2 regions of the Paenibacillus sp. FSL K6-1330 genome follow, and region 1 is predicted to be linked to the other one. Evidence: a T-box and tRNA genes for the amino acid it is inferred to sense, from the RefSeq annotation. Region 1 holds a T-box; the other holds one or more tRNA genes.

Evidence for each region. The T-box of region 1 lies ahead of trpS (tryptophan--tRNA ligase). A T-box ahead of a tRNA ligase gene usually reads a tRNA of that ligase, here a tRNA-Trp.
Region 2: it has a tRNA-Trp gene. The T-box ahead of trpS (tryptophan--tRNA ligase) is inferred to sense a tRNA for this amino acid. The anticodon was not compared.

What each region holds. Positions count from the first base shown of each region.
Region 1 covers NZ_CP150269.1:7,159,804-7,167,590, forward strand. Annotated here, with positions in the region: gene NYE54_RS32590 (aminoglycoside phosphotransferase family protein) at 1-413, opposite strand, end outside; gene NYE54_RS32595 (SgcJ/EcaC family oxidoreductase) at 436-891, opposite strand; gene NYE54_RS32600 (MerR family transcriptional regulator) at 1,121-1,942, shown strand; gene NYE54_RS32605 (SDR family oxidoreductase) at 2,137-2,901, shown strand; gene NYE54_RS32610 (sigma-70 family RNA polymerase sigma factor) at 3,131-4,705, opposite strand; T-box leader at 4,982-5,259, shown strand; gene trpS (tryptophan--tRNA ligase) at 5,308-6,291, shown strand; gene NYE54_RS32620 (cellulase family glycosylhydrolase) at 6,500-7,787, opposite strand, start outside.
Region 2 covers NZ_CP150269.1:6,369,043-6,376,829, reverse strand. Annotated here, with positions in the region: rRNA gene NYE54_RS29260 (23S ribosomal RNA) at 1-552, shown strand, start outside; tRNA gene NYE54_RS29255 (tRNA-Asn) at 627-702, shown strand; tRNA gene NYE54_RS29250 (tRNA-Ser) at 708-799, shown strand; tRNA gene NYE54_RS29245 (tRNA-Glu) at 816-890, shown strand; tRNA gene NYE54_RS29240 (tRNA-Val) at 1,067-1,142, shown strand; tRNA gene NYE54_RS29235 (tRNA-Met) at 1,230-1,306, shown strand; tRNA gene NYE54_RS29230 (tRNA-Asp) at 1,337-1,413, shown strand; tRNA gene NYE54_RS29225 (tRNA-Phe) at 1,483-1,558, shown strand; tRNA gene NYE54_RS29220 (tRNA-Thr) at 1,581-1,656, shown strand; tRNA gene NYE54_RS29215 (tRNA-Tyr) at 1,661-1,745, shown strand; tRNA gene NYE54_RS29210 (tRNA-Trp) at 1,752-1,825, shown strand; tRNA gene NYE54_RS29205 (tRNA-His) at 1,848-1,920, shown strand; tRNA gene NYE54_RS29200 (tRNA-His) at 1,966-2,041, shown strand; tRNA gene NYE54_RS29195 (tRNA-Gln) at 2,060-2,134, shown strand; tRNA gene NYE54_RS29190 (tRNA-Gly) at 2,150-2,224, shown strand; tRNA gene NYE54_RS29185 (tRNA-Cys) at 2,236-2,309, shown strand; tRNA gene NYE54_RS29180 (tRNA-Arg) at 2,322-2,398, shown strand; tRNA gene NYE54_RS29175 (tRNA-Leu) at 2,407-2,486, shown strand; gene NYE54_RS29170 (hypothetical protein) at 3,101-3,400, shown strand; gene NYE54_RS29165 (PspA/IM30 family protein) at 3,469-4,146, shown strand; gene NYE54_RS29160 (PspC domain-containing protein) at 4,149-4,628, shown strand; gene NYE54_RS29155 (PspA/IM30 family protein) at 4,630-5,316, shown strand; gene liaF (cell wall-active antibiotics response protein LiaF) at 5,486-6,130, shown strand; gene NYE54_RS29145 (sensor histidine kinase) at 6,172-7,245, shown strand; gene NYE54_RS29140 (response regulator transcription factor) at 7,229-7,787, shown strand, end outside.

The DNA.
Region 1 (7,787 bases):
TTGCATATGGCCTGCGCCTTTCCCTGCAGGATGCCGCTTGCATCAAGAATTGCATGCTCCAGCCTTTCTTTTTGAGGCGGCAGCAAGGTTGTCGTGCAGCCATGCATCGCATGTTGGAGCCGTGCCATCTCACGGGCGCACTTCATGAGCTTGCGCGGTGACGATTGAACCTGATGCAGCATCGACGGTCCTGTCACCCGTTCATACACCAGCCCCGTTCGTCCCTCGATATCCACCATGTCAAAGACGGCAGGGGCAGGCACGCCCGCTTCCGCAACGATGCGGCCCATCTCCGCCTCATATGTCACCCATTCCGGGGGGTACCCTTCATAATACAGCTTTAAAGCCTGAGACTCTCCCCATTCATACACCTCTGCGCTCCTGCCTCTTCCAATCTGTGTACCCTTCTTCAAAGCATTTCCTCCGCTTCCTACGTCAGCTGGATTTTGATTTCAAACGCATCATCAACCGCTGAATCCAGCCTGGCTTCTGAATCCGGCAGTTGTGAAATGCGGATATCTTCCATTCCCCGTTCTGTTTGATGAGCACGTTGGTATTAATCGAGAATCGGCTGGTGGGCGGCTTCTTATGAAATCTTAGCTGTACCGCTCCTGTTGCGTGGGCTATCGCAAGCTCCGGGGTCAGGAAACGCAGTTCAGTTGGGGTGGGTCCCGCCACCAGCTTGGAATCTCGCAGAACCCCGTTCCACAACTCCTGATGGACCTCATCAATCGCCCTGCGCCCCTTCAAGTGCTGTCCGTTAAATGTCACGTAGTCCGCTTCTTCTGTAAAGCATTCCGCATAAGCTCGGCCGCTACCTTCTCCCCATGCCTTGGACAGCGAAGCCAATAATGTTTGGATCGCTTGGCGATCCTCCTGGATACCGATCATCAGCCCTATCTCCTTTCTTGCTCTTAAGCGGGATCGCTGAATCTTCTTTGAACCCATTGTATGATAATCCGGCCGGTTTTGAATTCCCACTCCAGGATGAAAACCGACTCGGTCTTAGGACCGAGTTGTTCCTTCAGAACCGGCGAGCTAAGTTCTTTACGTACGCAGGAGCGCGAGATATGATATCGTTATCCACGCAGACCGAATCGTAAAGGAGGTTGCCATCGGCATGATGAAGATCAGCGCTTTTGCCAAGGTCAGCGGCATTTCCATCAAGACATTGCGATATTATGATGAGCTGGGCCTATTGAAGCCGGCCCATGTTGATGAACAAAGCGGATACCGTTACTATTCCGAGGAGCAGCTTCTGACCGTCAAGCGAATTGCCTCTTACAAGGAACAGGGGTTTACATTGGAACAGCTCATGCCTTTTTTTGAAGAGGATCTAGAAACCGATGTCGTAAAGCACAAACTTGCGGATAAAATGACGGAGCTTCAGCATGCGATGCAGACCCTCCAGCAGCAGCTGGAGGGAGTGAACAGCAGGATGTCGCGCTTGGAACCATCCGAAGCCGGTGATCCGGCAGGCTCCATCCGTATCCGGGAAGTCCCATCCCAGCTCGCCGCTTCCATTCGCGACCAAGTCCCCCGTAGCCAGCTATGTCTCTTGCTTGATGAGATTACGAAATACGCTATCTTATATGGAGAAGAGGAAGCTAGCCAACTAACCATCCTTTGGCATAATCACGACAGCGAGAATGCCGACATCGAAGTCGCAGTCCCCATAACTAGGGACATACCTGCTAATGGTCGGGTGCGTGTAGACTTCCTACCGGAGTTGCAATCTGCCGCATCTCTTGTCCATCGTTGTGATCCGTACGGCTATAGCTGTCTCGCCTTACCCGAGCTCAAGGCATGGATTTCGTCCCAAGGCTTCGTTCAATCGGACCGGGAGCCGATCCGCGAGATCTATCTCACCTCGGATAAAGATATCTACGGCAAGAAGCGTCCTGCGGAATTGCTTATCCCCTTACAAGGTAACATGGAGTAACCCTTCCTTTGCACTAATAGGCTACCGAAAACGAACCTCGACCCATCCTAAATCCGTACTAACAGCAGCAGTAATCTGGCATGACTTTTATGTTCATGAAAAAACTCTAGAAAAATTCTAAACCACCCTCTTGACTCTCCCCTTAACAGGAGAGTGTACAGTAACGTTAAATCGAACAAGAGGAGTGGGGTTTCATGAAACGATTGGAAGGCAAAATTGCATTGGTTACAGGCGGAAGCCGAGGAATCGGCAAAGGAATCGCGCTTCGGCTGGCGGAAGAAGGCGCGCTGGTCGCTGTTCATTACGGAACTCGCCGAGATGCGGCGGATGAGGTTGTTCAGACTATTCAAAAACAGGGTGGGCGAGCTATCGCCCTGGGTGCCAAACTGGAATCGGTAGCCGGAGCAACAAGGCTTATTCATTCATTGGAGGAGGAACTTCTTCGCATAACGGAGGACAACCGTTTCGATATTCTGGTGAATAACGCAGGTATCGGAACCTCCAACACCTTTGAAGAGACGACCGAGGAAAGCTTCGATGAGCTGCTTGCCGTCAATGTAAAAGCACTGTTCTTCCTGGTCCAACAGGCGCTGCCGCTCCTTCGTGACGGCGGACGCATCGTCAACATCTCCTCCGGTGTTACGCGTATCGCCTATCCGCATATTATGGCTTACAACATAACCAAGGGAGCCATCAACACGTTCACCTTGCATCTCGCCAAGCTGCTGGGTCCACGTGGGATCACGGTGAATGCGGTTCTACCAGGCATCGTGGATACGGATGTGAATGCTGCATGGCTGCATACACCGGAAGGGCAGTTGCATGCCGCGGAGATGTCCGCGCTTGGCCGAATCGGCCAGCCGTCCGATATTGCAGATGTCGTCGCGTTTCTCGCATCCAGCGACGGACGCTGGGTAACAGGACAAATGGTTGACGCAACCGGCGGTTCACATCTGTAACTATGATAACAACGTCTATCGACGCACTCTCAAAGAAGACAGACCGCGTTTAGCGGTAGTTTTTCTTGCGATATCAGGCAGCAGCCCCTCCGAAGTTTATACTTTCTGATATCTTAAAAAGAGCTATCCTTGCTTGGCATTAACGCTAAGCAAGGATAGCTCTTATACTATATTCTGCTGGTAATCGGATCCGCAATCTACTCAAGATCGCTTTTTCCTGTACCTGTTGTTAATCAGATTCGCCCATCCGCACAATCGACTTCCGCTCCGGGTTCCAGCGCCATATCGGAGCCTTACCCCTTACCTGCAAGCCTCCTACCCATTTATCGATCGTTCCGGTGCAGGCATAGTCGGTCTTACCCGCTAGCACCTCATGCCCCAGACTCGTCACTTGCAGCACCCGATCTTGGAAATGGGGTACAGCTAGTTTAAAGTCGGGAAAAGGTGCTGTACCATCGATAACGAGCAAGGAATCCGGTCCCTCTGTCAGCTTCGCCAGGTAATACCAGAACTCCAGATCTCCCATTCCCAGTGTATGGAGCTGGTCACCTACCTTTCGGAATAACTCATGAGGCTTATGGATTCCGCCCGCTACAGCCTCTAACGTGGTCTGCTCAATGATCCCAAGTCCATTAATCACGGAGGGCAGCCGTGCCAGATGGGCCGCAAATGCAGCCCTAGCAAAAGGCAGTGCCGAGGAATCAACCTCCAGCATGCGCTGATGTTTCTCCGGCAGATCCGAAGTATAGGCTTCCCACAACATACTGCCCAGCATGAGCTCTTGTTCTCCAATCGTGTGCCATGTGCCCGATAAAGTCTCGAGCTGCTCCGTGCTGAGCTGCCCCAACCCACGAAAAAGCTCGATGCCCGGGTATGCGCCAATGCACAGCAGACTCAGCTTCGTATTTCCCAGTGACTGCTCCTTAAACCAATGCAGCAAATAAGACAGCATCGTCTGGTCAAACAGATCATGCTCAAACCAGAGCACGATTTCATCATATTGCTGAAAATCCTGAAGCTTCCTCTCCTGCGCCTCGCAGGTCCCGATATATTCCTTCTGCGGAATCCCCAGCGTTTGCTCCAGATACTGAGCTCTGGTTCTCCGATGATTCGGCACGTCCATCTTCGTGAAGACCGGACCAAAAGAATAAAGCTCTCGCCACACCAGAATGTCCCCTTGAATGTTCCCTTGCTTCAGCTTATCTCCTACCGAATCTCCATTAACGATGTGCAGCATACGTTTTCCTCCCTCATACAGATCGGTGAACACCGATACAAAGTCGGCTACGTGCAGCGTGTTCTTCAGCTTCCGCCGGGCATCAAAGAGTCGCTTCTTCAAAGCCGGCAGGGATATATCCAAATATTGCGAGATCTCCCGCAGGCTGTAGCCTTGAAAATAATAGAGCTGGACCGCAATCCGCATGCCGGGTGGCAAATCTGCGATCGTGGCATGCAGCTGACCGACCAGCTCTCTCTTTTCCACAACCGACTCCAAGCTTCGCTGATCTCCTACCGGCAATTCCATCTCATGCAGCGGTAACGTCTGAAACTGCTTGCGGCGAAAGTCCCTGTAACACTGCCGCTCAACGATCACTTTGAACCATCCGGGAAAACGCTGGGGATCCTGCAGCTTATGCAGATTCGCAAAAGCCTCCGTAAATGCCTCCTGCACGGCATCTTCCGCTAAATGTTGATCCTGCAATTTATCGTAGTTCACGGCCAGCGCCATGCCGGTAAAATGCTGAACCAAGCTTTCCTGGGCCTCCGCACTGCCCCGCCGGGCTGCCTCAATCCACTGGAACACGTTCACTTAAACCTCCCTTCCCGGTGTCTCTAACACTTAAGTGCCGATTCGTATAAAAAAGGTTACCTCACATTAAAATATTTTCAGTTCTTGTATGAAGAAAAACTGATCGTGGAAGCTCTTCATTGCCTTCCCCAACGCCGCGTGGTGGCCGTTTATCCGACGATAATCCCTCTTGACATTCACCTAACACCTGTGTAATGATTCTCATCATATTCATCTTGCTCTCTTTTCTTATCCGAAAGAGCAGCGCTGATGAATTTAAGAACAACATACCACACGGCTATGAGAAGAAATAGTAGCTTATCTCTCGAGGTCCAAGCGAACCGGCGAATGGTGCGAGGCCCGGTACCCCGAAATAAGTGAATGGATCTTCTCGCTTCAACCCGAACCTCCGATCTGTGCCGGAGCAGTAGGCCTTGACGGCTCTCCACCGTTATTTTGGGAGATATGACAGGCATAATGGTGCATTTTCCCCATTTCCACGTCATGCTTAAGAGCGACCGTACAGTCGAATTTGGGTGGTACCGCGAAAGTTACACTTCGTCCCATGGAGGGATGAGGTGTTTTTGTGTTGTTCGCAAACAATCAGGAGGTGTGTTATGAAACGATTATTGTCAGGAATTAAGCCGAGTGGAGATTTGAATATTGGCGGATACGGGGGTGCTCTCCGTCAGTATGTGAAGCTGCAGCATGAGTATGAGTCCTATTTCTTCGTGCCGGATCTGCATGCGATCACGGTCTATCAGGATCCCATGGAGCTGCACCAGCGCACGCGGGACATTGCCGCGCTGTACATTGCGTCGGGCATTGACCCCGATAAAGCGACGATCTTTCTGCAATCGCAGGTCCCCGCACATGTAGAGCTCGGGTGGTTGCTGGAGACGCAGGCGCATTTTGGTGAATTAAAGCGCATGACCCAATTCAAGGAGAAATCGGACGGAAAAGATACCGTGAGCTCCGCGTTGTTTACGTATCCGGTCCTGATGGCTGCCGATGTACTGCTCTACCAGGCAACGCATGTGCCTGTCGGTGACGATCAGAAGCAGCATCTGGAGCTGACCCGTGATGTAGCCGAGCGCTTCAATAACCGGTATAAACACACATTTACGCTTCCCGAGCCGATCATTCAGGATATTGGCTCCCGCATCATGGGCCTTGACGATCCGTCCAAAAAGATGAGCAAGAGCAATCCGAATAAAAATAGCTGCGTCCACATGATGGATACGCCGGAGGATATCCGCAAGAAATTCTCCAAAGCCGTTACCGACTCCGATGGCCAGGTCCGGCATGACTGGGAGCAAAAACCGGCGGTCAGCAATCTGATCGAGATTTACTCCGTATTCTCCGAGGAAGCCATCTCCGTCATCGAGAAACGGTATGAGGGCCAAGGATACGGCACGTTCAAGAAAGAATTGGCCGAGGTGGTCATCGAGAAACTTCAGCCGATCCAGGAGAAGTTCCATCAAATCGTGAATTCCTCCGAGCTTGATCGCATTTTGATGGACGGAGCGAAGCGGGCTTCCGAAACCGCAGGCCCAACACTGCTTGCCGCCAAGAAAGCGGTGGGATTGGTCACGTTCTGAAAGAACCGAGGGCGTCCCCTTGATGACTGTTTCCTTATCGGGAATCAGAACAAGGGACGCCCTGCTTATTTTGTTGGCATGCCTTTTTACATTGTACACAAGTATCTACGCCGCTTTAGTCTGTCCCGCCTCGCTTTAACCCCATGGTTCTTCTTATTCTCGCCTTATTTATTGAAATGCCTGCTATGTCGTTCCAGCCCCCTTGACATCATCTCCCTATCGTAACCGTAATCTTGTTCCCTTCATCAAGAACAGTGATCGCCAAGATGCCACTCTTCGAATCCAGGAAAGGGCGCAGCTCGAGTTGATAGGCGTCCGTACCGGCAACCGCCACGTCGCTCCTGGATATCGATTCCAGATGGGGATGGTAAATCAACGTCTCTCCAACGGATGAAACGAAATCTATACTTAAACTGCCGTTATCATGATCATAACGGTATGCTGAGAGCACGCCGGCTGTCGCTTGCGGATACGCGCGATTCAACGCTTTGACATATGGGGCTTCCTTGAAGCCGTCACACCAACACCAGTATGTGTTACTCCAAAGATACCGCTCAAATATCGCAATGATCTGCTTGGAAAGCTGAAAGGTTGCCGGATGTTGGGAGAAGGCCCCCCATTCCCCGACCAGGACCGGCACGTTCAATCGTTCCTGCACCTTGCGATGGGTAGCAAAAATCAGCTGGACGCGATCCTGATTGTAAATGTCATAATGCTCCGTATCGACCACCAGATCATAGCCGTGCGGTGCAAACACCTGATGGTGTAAGGTTTGACCGGCCGGATCCTGCACAAGCTGCAAGCCGGACTCGATCCCCATGTTCGAGAAATAGCTCGTTTCCAGCATCAAAAATCCGTCCGGGGAAACGGAGCGAATTGCTGCCGCTGTCTTGTTGAAAAAGGGCGCGAGAACTTCCCGTTCGAAGATTTGCGAGACTTCTCTGGCGCTGTCGACGAGTATGCGGTACGTATCCATCTCCGCCATCCCGGCAAGAACCTCTAGCCTCTTTTCCTCGTCAAACCAGAGTCCGGCAAGCTGTTCCATGTTCGGGTCGGCTATTCCCATCACATGCCCCGCATATGCGGCAATGATGGTGCCAAGCACCTCCTGTCCGCTTGTTCCGGGGTACGGCTCGTTCATCATGTCATAACCGATGATATTCGGACAATCAGCCATAAACTGTGCCGCATGCTTCCACATCGCTGCATAGTGATCCTGCAGGCCGATCCCGTCGGAAGCGGACGTATTCCGCCAGAAGTGATCCAGAGCGCGGTTCACAGCCGGACTTTCCAGGTAGGCGTCACTCCAAATATGTCCGGTAACATGAGGAAGATCATCGGAGAGGGTGGCCCATGCGGGAGCCCCGTCGCCGTAGAGCAAGCTGTACAAATCCTGATGCATATCCAGAAAAACATAGAGATCATTCTGCTCAGCCCATACAACTTGCTGCTTGATTCTGCTCAGATACGCATCGTCGTAGACCCCAGGCTCCGGC
Region 2 (7,787 bases), 790 kb from region 1:
AGCTTGACTGCGAGACCTACAAGTCGAGCAGGGACGAAAGTCGGGCTTAGTGATCCGGTGGTACCGCATGGAAGGGCCATCGCTCAACGGATAAAAGCTACCCTGGGGATAACAGGCTTATCTCCCCCAAGAGTCCACATCGACGGGGAGGTTTGGCACCTCGATGTCGGCTCATCGCATCCTGGGGCTGAAGTAGGTCCCAAGGGTTGGGCTGTTCGCCCATTAAAGCGGTACGCGAGCTGGGTTCAGAACGTCGTGAGACAGTTCGGTCCCTATCTGTCGTGGGCGTAGGAAATTTGAGAGGAGCTGTCCTTAGTACGAGAGGACCGGGATGGACGTACCGCTGGTGCACCAGTTGTTCCGCCAGGAGCATGGCTGGGTAGCTACGTACGGAAGGGATAAGCGCTGAAAGCATCTAAGCGTGAAGCCCCCCTCAAGATGAGATTTCCCAATTCGTAAGACCCCTTGAAGACCACGAGGTAGATAGGTTGGAGGTGGAAGTGCAGCAATGCATGGAGCTGACCAATACTAATCGGTCGAGGGCTTATCCAAAAACTATTTCAATGTGCTGCAAATTCGTTTCGTATCTAGTTTTCAGGTGATCAATCACTTGAATTAAATATTGTTCCCTGATAGCTCAGTTGGTAGAGCACTCGACTGTTAATCGAGTTGTCACAGGTTCGAGTCCTGTTCGGGGAGCCATTTATGGAGAGGTGTCCGAGTTGGCCGAAGGAGCACGATTGGAAATCGTGTAGGCGCCAAAAGCGTCTCGAGGGTTCGAATCCCTCTCTCTCCGCCACTATTATTTCAAGCAAGGCCCGTTGGTCAAGGGGTTAAGACACCTCCCTTTCACGGAGGTAACAGGGGTTCGAATCCCCTACGGGTCACCACTTTCTTTATTGCATCAGGGGATGAGAATCCCGTCGGTTCGTCGGAGCTTAACTTCGGTAGTATAGGCTTCGCAGTCTAGAACGAAGTGAGAGTATCCCCTACGGGTCACCACTTTCTTTTGAAAAACACTTGCTTCTTATATCAGATTTTGGTATGATTAAAGTCGCTTTGTTACGGAGGCTTAGCTCAGCTGGGAGAGCATCTGCCTTACAAGCAGAGGGTCGGGGGTTCGATCCCCTCAGCCTCCACCATGATTTATCCCCAAAAAGTGAAGCTCATGCTTCGCAAGTAATTCCGATTACTATTCGGGGACCCCATACAAGCAACCCTTTTAATGACGCGGGGTGGAGCAGTTCGGTAGCTCGTCGGGCTCATAACCCGAAGGTCGTAGGTTCAAATCCTGCCCCCGCAACCAATTTATATCGCGATAGCGATAATGCCTCATGGAACTGTGGTGTAGAGGCCTAACATGCCTGCCTGTCACGCAGGAGATCGCGGGTTCGAATCCCGTCAGTTCCGCCATTATTTATAACTTTGGGATGAGATGAGTATCCGATATTGGGTTCCGTCAAAGTTCGCGAAGAGCTTTAAGGCTCGGTAGCTCAGTCGGTAGAGCAGAGGACTGAAAATCCTCGTGTCGGCGGTTCGATTCCGTCCCGAGCCACCATGTACGTTTTATAACTTTATATGCCGGTGTAGCTCAATTGGTAGAGCAACTGACTTGTAATCAGTAGGTTGGGGGTTCAAGTCCTCTCGCCGGCACCATTCTGGAGGATTAGTGAAGTGGCTAAACACGGCAGACTGTAAATCTGCTCTCTTCGAGTTCGGTGGTTCGAATCCATCATCCTCCACCAGTTTTTAGGGGCATAGTTTAAAGGTAGAACAACGGTCTCCAAAACCGTTGGTGTGGGTTCAATTCCTGCTGCCCCTGCCATTGAATATTTATAATGAACTTGGCGATCGTGGCGAAGGGGTTAACGCACCGGATTGTGGTTCCGGCATTCGTGGGTTCGAGACCCATCGGTCGCCCATTATTTCATTATGATTATTCTCTAAAAAAACTATTACATTATGGCGATCGTGGCGAAGGGGTTAACGCACCGGATTGTGGTTCCGGCATTCGTGGGTTCGAGACCCATCGGTCGCCCCATAGTTTTTTTAAAAATGTTGGGGATTAGCCAAGCGGTAAGGCAACGGACTTTGACTCCGTCATGCATAGGTTCGAATCCTATATCCCCAGCCATTGATTTTTATGTTTGCGGACGTGGCTCAGCGGTAGAGCATCGCCTTGCCAAGGCGAGGGTCGCGGGTTCGATTCCCGTCGTCCGCTCCATTTTTATTTCTGGCGCCATAGCCAAGTGGTAAGGCACAGCTCTGCAAAAGCTTTATCCCCAGTTCGAATCTGGGTGGCGCCTCCATAACAAAACTATGTGCCCTTAGCTCAGCTGGATAGAGCGTTTGACTACGAATCAAAAGGTCAGGAGTTCGAATCTCTTAGGGCACGCCATAAAGTAAGCCGGTGTGGCGGAATTGGCAGACGCGCGCGACTCAAAATCGTGAGGGAAACCGTGGGGGTTCGAGTCCCTTCACCGGCATCATCCAAAAGGAATGTAGACTATAAACGTCTGCATTCCTTTTTTCGTTGCATTTACATCGATATTCGTTTCTCGGTAGCAGCTAAGCTGAAGATCCGTTACTCTTCATGATAAAAGGCTAATCTTGATGAGCTTAAGTGTTATGTCACTTCATTTTATAACTCGCAAGCAATACACCTTAATCCTATGCAAACTTCTGAGATGCAACCTCCTTAGATCAATCCCACTTCCTTTACTATGGTATCCTTCTTCATGATTTTCATATTCGGCCCCATGCTTCATCCTACCGCTACCTTAACCTACCGTTCCACGGGCTTTACTACTATCACCTTAGAGCTGAAGCTATACTCATCAAACTAAACTAACATTAGAAAGCACGTCTCTTTATTAGGTAAAACAAAAGCAAGGATACCGGAGGATTCATCTACACAGGTCAGCTTATCGAATCATTGATCCAGTGCAGGGTTGGACGCAGGTCTATAGGAGGCCCCGCCTTAGGTCTAGGTGCAAAAACCGTCCCCAGGCCGTTTTAGTGAAACTCGAAATTACCTAGAATAGAGTCATAAGGTTGAACAAATGAAACAACGATCAAACAACAGAAAGGCGGTGTATAAATGAGAAATTCAAAAGGAAATGGAATGAGTATCCTGTTGATTGGTGTAGGGATCTTGGTTCTCCTGGGAGTATTCGGTCCTCTGCTTGGATGGTTGTTCAGTCTTGTAATTCCAATCCTGATGGTCGCTTTGGGATACTACGGGATCCGGAGAGGTAACACCTTGATGGGATGGGTTATTCTCGGTATCGGTGTGATCTGGTTGATGGGTAAACTGTCTTGGCTGATCGGTCCGATCCTTGGAATCATCTTGATCATCTACGGGGTGTCCCGATTGAAGAATGGTAGACCCCGTTATTGATAAAAACCACTACATTAAATAACATGCAAAAACAACAGATCATGATAGATGAGGAGGGCTAAGCGAATATGAGTGTTTTCCGGCGGATAAGAGACATAACCGTAGCAACATTGAATGAAAAGCTCGAGCAGAGCCAGGATCCGGTTCGATTGATCGACCAGTTCCTACATTCAACCAGACAGGACATTGCTGAGGCTGAGAAGCTGCAGCAGCAATGTCAAGTACATTCCAGACAGCTGAAGCAGCAGGTGGATCAAGCAGAAACCATGCGATATAAACGCGAAGAGCAGGCACTGCTTGCACTGAAGGCCGGTGAAGAACATCTTGCCAAGCTGGCATTGCAGGAGAAGCTGATCTATGAGGAAAAGATTGAACAGTATCAAGGCCTGTTGTCCTCAAGCCTGGAGTCGTTAAAAGAAATCGAGGAGCAGCTCGGCGAGCTGCGGATGGAATATCAGACGGTATACAGCAAACGTCAGTATTATGTTGCCCGAGTGGAAACCCTTCGTCTTCAGCAAAAAATGAATGAACGTACAGGCTCCTATGGCGGCGGTCCTGATGTACCGAAGATGTTCAATCGTCTCGAAGACCGTATCAGCGACTGGGAACTGGAAGCCAGAAGTCTTCGCGATTTACGCCGCATGGGGCAGGAATACATGGATCAGGCTGGTGAAACAGTCTCCACTGTATTGGAAAAAGAACTTGCCCGCCTGAAGCAAAAGCTGAATAACAGCGGAAAGGAGTAACCATGACTAGATTGTACCGTTCCACCCGAGACAAGATGTTCACAGGGTTGATCGGCGGTATATCCGATCATTTCGGAGTCGAATCTACCCTACTTAGAATCATATTTGTAGTCAGTATCTTTTTCACAGGCGGTACAACGCTGTTGATCTATCTGATTGCATCCCTTGTAGTACCTAAGGAGCCGTACTATCACGATCCGTATGGTCCACAGGGAAGACATGGTGGCGGATACCGTTACAACGATCATCCGGGCCCGGGACTAGGCTACAACAGCTATAACGATGCTTATGGACGTCAAGGCTATCCTAATGAGCATGGAAGTTTTGGCCCCAAATATGACCGTCCCAATGGCACAAGAAACAATGCGTCTGCGGATTCCGATCTGGATGCGATGATGAAGGATATTGAGAGAAAAGCAATGCAAAAAGAAATCGAAGAATTGAAGAAAAAACTTTCGAACTATGAGAAGGGAGATAAATAACATGGGAGTATTTAAAAGAATTAAGGATATGACGAAAGCATCGGTGAATGAACTGCTGGATAAAGTAGAGGATCCAATCGTAATGTTGAACCAGTACCTGCGCGACATGGAGGCAGAAATTCATGAAGCAGAGGTAACAGTAGCGAAGCAAATGGCTAACGAGCGTCGTATGAAGCAGCGCGTCGATGAGGCTGTGAAGATGGCGGCACAACGTGAAGCTCAAGCTGAATTGGCTCTTAAAAATGGTCAAGAAGAAGTGGCTCGCAAGCTGCTTGAAGAGAAGATCTATTTCGATCAAAAAGAAACCGAGTACGTGGAATTGCACCTGCAATCCGAGGCTCAAGCGAAAGAACTTGTAGCTCAGCTGCATGAAATGAAAGACGAGTTCTACAAAATGCGCAACAAGCGCAATGAGCTTGTAGCTCGCGCTCAAATGGCTAAAGCGAAGAAGCAAATGTCTCAAGTGAGCAGCCTGCATACGATCGAAAGCGGCAGTGCTTCGATGGGCTTCCACCGCATGGAGGAAAAAATCATGCAACTGGAAGCAGAAGCTGATGTGCTTCGCGCCCCATACCGTCCTAACAATGCAGTATACACAAGCCCAGTGGATGCTGAGAAGCAATTGAAAGTCGATGAGCAGCTGCAAGCTTTGAAAAACAAAATGGGGAATTCTTCGAAGTCCGAGTAATTCCTTAACAAGTCAGCAAAATAAGATTAAACCGTATTCGAACACCATGTTCATATGATATGCTATACGAATGAGATTGTCGTATAGTACAGGCAAAGCCATACAGTGGAGAACGTCTCACTGCTATGGCTTTTCCGAGCTTATATCTTGGTCATCAAGGAGGTGCGACATGGACAGAAACCGCTGGATAGCAGTTGGTTTAATCAGCTTGGGTTTTATTATGCTTTTCGGCCGATGGTTTGGTTTCTTCACCATTGTCGCCCTGTTACTCATGTTCGCAGGTGTCCTTCAGATCAGACAGGGCTATTTGAAGAAGGGATACATTCTGCTCGGAGTAGGTGCCGTACTGCTGCTGCTGGAGCATCTCATGTTGATTATCGGCATCAGCTTGATATCGCTAGGTATTTTTTATGGCAAGTCCAAGCGAGCCCATACCACGACAAAGTACGTTCAGAAGCAGAACTTTATGTCTAACTTTGATTGGGATCTGACTCCATGGGTGATGCGCAGTCTGAGTGTGTGGCATGTACTTGGAGAAGCGGATGTGGATCTGTCCCTGGCGCTTCCAGAGGAACGCCAAACGGTCCTTATGTTCCATGGAATGCTGGGGGATATTGATCTGATGATCCCGGACTATTATGGGGTGGAGATCGAAGCCTCGATCCTGTTTGGCTCGATTCATATGGACGACCGGAAGGAAACCGGCATATTAAACCGCGTGCGGTATATATCACCCAATTACGAGGCCAGTGAATATAAAGTGAAATTTATTGTTTCTTATTTAGGCGGAGATTTGAATATAAAAATGACATAATAAACGTATGTCTTGTGTAAACCATTCAGGAGGGTTGCCCCGTGGAAACGGAAAAGAAAGCAAATATAATTACCCGAAGTATGCGTGAGGGGACCCTTCTGGGATTGGTTGTCATGCTCGTTGTCCTATATTTATTATATACATATGGTTATCTTCAACCATTTGAGACGTGGAAGAACCGGATCGAAGCCGGCATCACTCTGGTATTGCTGCCGATCGGGCTGGGTGCGATCTATGGCTTCTTCCAGGGATACCGGGTAAAACGACGAGTTGATCTTGTAAGGGAAACACTGGTGAACTGGGAAAAAGGCAGCCTTACGGACGTGATGCCGGACATCGGCGAAGACGAAGTGGGACGGCTTGGAGAACAGCTGGTGAAGATCAGCAAACGCTGGGAGGATCAAGTATCTTCTCTGCAGCGGTTATCAACGAACAATGCCCAGCTTGCCGAGCAGGCCAGGGTAACAGCAATTGTGGAAGAGAGGCAGCGTCTGGCGCGCGAGCTTCATGATGCGGTTTCTCAGCAGCTGTTTGCCATCTCGATGACGGCAACCGCTGTGGGTAGGACATTGGATAAGGATTTTGACAAAGCGCAGCGCCAGGTGGCTCTGATTGAGGAAATGTCGGCTGTGGCCCAGTCCGAGATGAGGGCGCTTCTTCTTCATCTGCGGCCTGTTTATCTCGAAGGGAAAGCACTGGAGCAAGGGCTGAAGGATCTGATCAAGGAATTGCGGATTAAAGTACCTATGGAAATTACGTTTGAGATGGACGATGACATACATTTGCTTAAAGGGATCGAAAATCATCTGTTCCGTATTATCCAGGAGGCCATGTCGAACACCCTCAGACACTCGAAAGCGGAGAAAATGGACATCCGAATTCACCGCAGGCAGAATACTGTTCGGGTAATGCTGCGGGACGATGGGATCGGATTTGAATTGGATGACAAGAAACAGACTTCCTACGGTCTATCGACGATGCAGGAACGGGTGACGGAGATCGGGGGCTCGGTACAATTCATAACAGCACCGGGTAAAGGGACTCGAATTGAGATCGTTGTGCCACTCATAAATGATGAACGTAAACGGGGGGATGTAGATGGAAACGCCGATTAAGGTGCTGCTGGTGGATGATCATGAGATGGTCCGGATCGGTTTAGCGGCTGTGCTTGGTACAGAGGACGGCATCGAGGTGGTTGGTGAAGCGGGCAGCGGCGAGGAAGGGATACGCTTAGCGCAGGAATATCATCCTGATGTGGTGCTGATGGACTTGGTGATGGACGGAATGGATGGAATCGAGACGACGCGCCAATTGATGAATCAGTTTCCGAATCTTAAGGTCATTGTACTGACCAGCTATCTGGACGATGAGAAGATGTATCCGGTTATTGAAGCAGGTGCGTTCAGTTATTTATTGAAGACATCCCGTGCTTCTGAAGTAGCTGATGCTATACGTGCAGCCGCACGCGGGCAGTCGGTGCTGGAGTCGCAGGTTGCCTCCAAGATGATGAATCGATTCCGGCATCCGCAAAATGAAGCTCCGGCGCATAACGACCTTACGGACCGGGAAATGGAAGTGCTGCGACTGGTGGCGCAGGGCAAGTCGAATCAGGATATTGCTGATGATTTGATTATAGGCATCAAAACCGTGAAATTTC